One region of the Paenibacillus sp. GXUN7292 genome, then DNA from elsewhere that is predicted to be linked to it. Evidence: riboswitches for the same ligand, from Rfam matches in the RefSeq annotation. Region 1 holds a riboswitch; the other holds the start of a gene.
What was found. A riboswitch is a leader RNA that binds a small molecule or an ion and turns the genes downstream of it on or off. The one in region 1 is predicted to bind cobalamin.
Positions count from the first base shown of each region.

Region 2: another riboswitch for cobalamin. It lies ahead of ACRRU2_RS07305 (S-layer homology domain-containing protein); the one in region 1 lies ahead of ACRRU2_RS18410 (ABC transporter substrate-binding protein).

Region 1 is NZ_JBOZWO010000024.1:2,502-5,713, reverse strand. It holds gene ACRRU2_RS18415 (FecCD family ABC transporter permease) at 1-210, opposite strand, end outside; gene ACRRU2_RS18410 (ABC transporter substrate-binding protein) at 207-1,214, opposite strand; cobalamin riboswitch at 1,358-1,584, opposite strand; gene ACRRU2_RS18405 (FixH family protein) at 1,657-2,127, shown strand; gene ACRRU2_RS18400 (sulfite exporter TauE/SafE family protein) at 2,137-2,823, opposite strand; gene ACRRU2_RS18395 (heavy metal translocating P-type ATPase) at 2,820-3,212, opposite strand, start outside.
Region 2 is NZ_JBOZWO010000005.1:196,091-199,302, reverse strand. It holds gene ACRRU2_RS07305 (S-layer homology domain-containing protein) at 1-1,436, opposite strand, end outside; cobalamin riboswitch at 1,612-1,806, opposite strand; gene spo0A (sporulation transcription factor Spo0A) at 1,961-2,773, opposite strand; gene spoIVB (SpoIVB peptidase) at 3,107-3,212, opposite strand, start outside.

The DNA.
Region 1 (3,212 bases):
AACTCTCGGCAGCCGCACCTTCGTAATGATGGCTACTTCAGCACCGCTAAAGCTGGAATTATCCATAGACAAGCCAAACATATAATGCACGAGTATGCGCCAGGCATCTTGAATCGAAATGCCCGCTGAGCCTAAAGAAAGGCTAGTAATAATAGAAACAGCAAGAAGGAGCAATGCTGCTCCTCCATACAAGTAAAGTTTTATTTTCATTTCGCTTCAAACAGCTCAGGGTGAACCGCAGCAGACATTGCCTGCAGGGCGTCTGCCAGACGCGGGCCAACTCGCGATACAAGATCCTCATTAATAGGGAAAATCGCTTTGTTTTTCACAGCTTCGATAGCATCCCAGCCAGATCTTGCTGCAATTCCATCCACCAGAGCGTTTGTATCCCCTCCGTAGCTTGAGAATAATATCACATCCGGATTATGCTTGATCACCATTTCATTGTCAGCTTCGAACCAGCCCTGCTGCTCAGCAGCAATATTGCTGCCGCCAGCTAGTGAAATCAGTTCATCGATAAACTCGCCGGAGCCAACTGTCCATCCATCAGAAACATCAAAGAAAACCGACTTTTTCGCTGCATCTTTAATTTTGTCTGTCACTTCCGATTTAACTGTAAGCATATGACCCGCTACTGCAGCAGCTTCGTTTTGTTTATTCATAATTTTACCGATTAATTCAATTTTCTGGGCAACTTCGTCATATGTTTTCGGATCCGTTGCATATACGTTAATATTTAAAGCTCTAAGCTGCTCTACTGCGGCAGTATTCATAGTAGAGGAGGCAAGCACCAAATCAGGCTCCAATGCAAGCACCGCTTCAATATTTGTTGTTACATCTCCCACCTTTGGTTTTTCCAGCGCCTCTGGCGGGTAGTTGCTGAAATCATCAACACCTACAACCTGCTCGCCTGCACCGATCGCATATAAAATTTCAGTCTCGCTGGACAAAATAGAAACAACCTTGGCAGGCGCTTTTTCAAACGTAAGCTCAAATCCAGTGCTGTCCTTAAGTGTCAAGGGATAGGCAGTCTCGGCCTCCTGCCCAGGAGTTGGTGAAGCCGTCGTCTCAGGCGTACTGGCAGCTGAACTGGATGAAGGCGTAGCGCTGGGCTGATTCGTACTGCCAGCTCCGCAGGCAGCCAGCATTGCTGTCATAATAACAGCTAGCAAGGACAGCAGCATTCGTTTATTGCATTTTTTATTTTTCCACATTGAACATCTCTCTCCTATTCTCTATATCTAGCTAAAACACAAAAAAACATTCCCAACAACAAGTGTCGGAAATGCCCGTGATTGCCTGCAGGATTTCTGCAAACAATGGATCCCCCGAACACCTCCCTAATTCCTCGTAGGCATAAGCGTCTTTTAAACAGGCAGGTATCCTGACTCAGCTTGAACGATCAGCGCCTTCCCAAGCAGCGGCTGCTCAGTGGCATTAACTGATGTTGACTTTCCAGCAAAGGCTGGTGTCCAGCATTACAGTGGCGGGTCCGTACCGGATTTGCACCGGTTTCCCAATTATGCTGACCGACGTAAGATAGCATCTCTGCGATCGATTAGCACCTGTTTAATTAAAATAAAATTGTCAGTAGTAACTATACACTTCAACCGCCTATTTGTCCATTCCCAACCATAAATCGAAAGGAGTGCGCTTATGAATAGAAAAGCATCACCCGCTCACTATTCATCTAAAGCAATTGTAATATGCCTGCCTATCGTAATCCTTATTTTCGGAGTTTTTTATTTTTTTCAAGATACATTGCATCCTTCTGCAAAAGAGGAAAGCCTGCCTGTTACTACCGAGCATCTTCAAGCTGACTTGCAGGCCATATGGACGGTTACACCAGCCCCGGCAAAAGTACTCACACCAAACACCTTTATTATCGAGCTTGCAGATAAGGATCAACTGCCGATCACAGGGGCCGAGCTGTCCGTGAAGCTCAGTATGATCGGCATGTTTTGCGGCGATATGAATTTCACGCTTCAAGAGCAGCAGCCCGGCACTTATATCGGAGAAGGCTACCCGCTAATGCCAGGCGACTGGCAGGCTAAACTCTCGATCAAGCTCGGACAAGAGAAACCGGTCACATTGTTCCGCGAAATTAAAGCGGTCCGCACTTTATAACATTTATCACTACCATAGCCATATCGCTATAGACGGAATAAGGCCATTAGCAGCTAGCCCGCGCATTATGGCAATGATTCCTATTAATAAAGCAGCGGCATTGCCGATTTTGCGCAGCAGGCTTCTATTTTTTCTAGTAATCAGCTTTGCTGCTGCCGCTGTCGCTGCCAGTACAGGAAAGGTAGAAAGGCCGAATAACAGCATAATAACAGCCCCCGAAACCATTGTGCCCGAAGCAGCCGCATTCATCTGCATCGCATAGGTCAGCCCGCAGGGCAGAAATCCGAAGGCAAAACCTGTTAAAGCAATATGCAGAGATTCCATATAGGCACTGCGCTCTGACCTTGGGGTCATTTGATGATGCAGCCTTGCAGACAAAGCCGCTAAAAATGGCAGCTGATTACGCCGCCATAGCCAAAGCAATATAAAAATACCGCCTATAATAGATGCTGCGCCTTGCAAGCCTGCTACCTTGCCTGCGACATTGAGGAAGGAACCAACAAGGCCCATCACCATTCCAAGCAGCGTATAGGAGGTTATTCTTCCCGCGTGATACAGCAGGCTCGCCCGCCATGCAGAAAAAGAGCTGTTAAGCGCAACCGTCGTTACAATCCCTCCGCACATGCCCATGCAATGGGGAGCTCCGAAAATACCTGTCAGCAATATTAGTCCCGCCTCATGCCATGTTATCATCATCCTTTCGCTGCTCCTTTGTATCTGCGATTCATTTGCAGCTTCAGCCGAAGCGCATTGCTTACAACAGAAATCGAGCTTAGCGCCATTGCAATTCCTGCCATCCACGGCTGCAGCAGACCTGCTATAGCGAGCGGTAGCATCAGCATGTTGTACAGGAAGGCAAAGCCCAAGTTCTGTTTCACATTCGCAATCGTCAATTTACTAACCGCAATTACGTCTGTAACTGCCTTAAGTCTAGAATAGAGCAGTGTAATATGTCCTGCATGCAAAGCCGCTGTCGTTCCGCTCCCCATTGCAATGCCCACATCGGCAGCAGCCAAGGAAGGCGCATCATTCCAGCCGTCACCAATCATTGCGACTTGCTTCCCATGCTGCTGCAGCTGACGCAC
Region 2 (3,212 bases), on a different contig from region 1:
GCCAGCAATGCATCAAATACTGAATTTCCGTTTTTAATAAATCTGACGTCTTGATCAGGGTTAATGCCAAGGCCTGTTAAAGCAACGATTACCTGAGCGACGCTCTGCGAATTTACAGTTTCCCAGGTGGCATAACCACCATCTGCATGCTGGACATTTGATAGCCAAGACAAACCGCGATCGATAGCCTTTGTGACTTTCTCATTATTTTTATAGTAGGGAGTCAAACTTTGTATAGCCATTGCCGTTATATCCGGATCCGCTTCAGATGGGTTATTGCCAAGCGCCCAGCCTCCTCCATTCACTTCTCTATCCAAAATAAACTGAATCAGCAGCTCTCTGGTCGTTTGTTTTTTAACGCCTGCTGCTACAGGGATGTCATAGCTTTTACTATCCAAAGCTATAAGCGCAAAGATTGGGCCATTAATTCCTTGCTTAATAACAGTTTCAAAATCTGCAAGCGGCTCGCGCAAATCGTAGCCTGCAGCATTCGTTATATCTTTTCCAATCGCGGTTAACGCAAGAATAACTCTGCCATACTCCGTATATTTTACATGATGGAGCTTGCTGGAATTCTCTATTAAAAATTGCTCTACATTTTTAACATATTGACTATAATATTGCGCATCGATTGGTATGCCTGAACGAGCAAGCCCAAATATCGTCCAATCGCCGCCAACGCTTGCTATGACAGGATTCGTTACTTCTGCTTGTAAAAAGCTGGACGTTTTTTTCAACTGCTCCGTTATTTTTGCTATTTCCAAAGATTTTTGAAATGCTGTTGAATCTTCCTTGTATACATATGCACGAACTGCAACTACAGCAGCCATTTCCCTAGTAACGGCTTGATTGGCATGAAAGCCAGCTGCATCGCCCGTCATAATGCCAAGTGCGGTAACTGCCTCAACAGCTTGCTTTGCCCATTCTGACACTTTATTGCTATCTTTTATTACACTAGCGGATTTTGAAAATTCAAGCTCTAATGCTCTAGCGATTATAACTGCCATTTCTTCACGAGTAATCGTTGCATTAGGCTGGAATTTATTCGCGTAGCCTGTAATCAAGCCTTTATTAAAAGCTGTGTTTACATAAGGAGCAAACCAGTCCTGGTCCGTTACATCCGTAAAAAAGCCTGTTTGTTCTGGGGTCACATCAAAGTCTAGCATTGCTGCCAAAATCTTTGTGAACTCCGCTCTCGTAATCGGCTTCTTCGGATTGAACTTGCCTGCGCTGCCTTGGACAAAGCCATTGTCCGTAGCTTGTTGTATAGCCTCTAATGCCCAAGCAGAAATTTGTTCATAATCGCGATACAGCTCTTTAATGGAAGACGTAGATTGCTGTTCCTTACTTGCAGAAGCTATCGATACATGGAACAAGAACGCCGAAACAAACAAACTGCCAATGAGCAGCCACGATAACCACTTCTGTTTTCTCATCTCTTTCAAACTCCTCCTGTTACTCTATACCGATGAATGATAAGAACAAGTTTATAGATAAAACTTATAAATTCTTATAATTCAAAAAACCTCTTAACAGAAGGTTAAGAGGTCTAAACTGCACTTACAAAAAAAGCATGCAAAAATAGACACCCTCCTATCCTTCGTAGAAAAATGATCTGAAGCTTTTCAGGCAGGTATTCTGGCTCAAGAATCAACGTCTATGCTGCCTTCCCAGTTTCCCAGTGGCATTTAAGCATAGACTCCTCTTATACAGCGGCGGGACCGCGTGGGAATCTCACCCACTTCCCTTTTACCCAATTAAATAAAGTCAACTTTACTTACTGGCACCTTAAGCTTTTATATTTTTATTGTCTGTTTATCATATATGATATGTTTGTGTTTGTCATGAACAAAATGATATTCAATCAAATACTTTAAATAAAAAACACTTCTTTAACGGAATTGGATTTCCGATAAAGAAGTGTCTGTTGCTTCTCGCGTTATATTTAATTCTTACCCTTTCACGACACCTTATGCTCAATCCTCAGCTTATCAGCCACCATTGCGATAAACTCGCTATTGGTTGGTTTAGACTTGCTGATGTTGATGGTGTAGCCGAACAGATGGCTGATGCTGTCGATGTTGCCGCGTGTCCAAGCGACCTCGATCGCATGGCGAATGGCGCGTTCGACGCGTGACGGCGTCGTTTTGAATTTTTCGGCGATAGCTGGATACAACGTTTTTGTAATTGCTCCTAAAATTTCAATATTGTTGTATACCATCGTGATCGCTTCACGAAGATACTGATAACCTTTAATATGCGCTGGTACGCCGATTTCGTGAATAATGCTCGTAATATTCGCATCCAGATTTTTGCCCTTTGCCATTGGCACTACATTGGATTTCAATGATGTGGATGAAGTGCTGAATTGCGCTGAAGTCGAGTGGGCAGGCACTCCCACAAGCTGACGGATACGATTAGCCAATACTTCCATATCGAATGGCTTTAAAATATAGTATGAAGCTCCCAACTGTACGGCCTTTTGCGTAATATTTTCTTGGCCGAATGCTGTTAGCATAATGATCTTAGGCATTGGACTCAAATTCATTTCACGCAGTTTTTCCAAAACACCTAATCCATCCAAATGAGGCATAATAATATCAAGTATTAAAATATCTGGAACATTACGTGTCTGCTCCAAATGTCTTATTACCTCTTCACCGTTATACGCAACACCGCAAACCTTCATATCACTTTGTTCGGATATGTATTCCGATAACAAGCCAGTAAATTCTCTGTTGTCATCTGCTAACAATACTTCGATCTTGTGCAAAGTGTAATCCTCCCTCGAAATGATATTGATGTCTCGCTCTTAGGTTGTCTGAATTTAGTTTTCGACATAACTAATTGAATTCCTCCTGTCGAAAATTTTTTTTCTTTATTTTTTTATGTAATTTCGATATAATTAATAATTTGCTACATGATCTGATTCCATTCGAAATCATTCGACAAATAGAGCCTTTTCATATGACAAATATGGAACTGTTTAATTTTAACACAATTTAGCAACGAGTATAAACAAAACTGTGACTAACAGCTTGTTTAGTTGAAGGAAAGTTCAACTAATCAAGATGCAAGTCACAGTTTTGTTGTTTATTAAGCAGAGTTAAACTGCATACTGCACTTGCTCAGCCAGGGCGGATTTGGTTGGCTTAAGGACGCCTGCGTCCTGCAGCATCCATTCAATAAAGCAGCCATAGCCTGATGAAGGA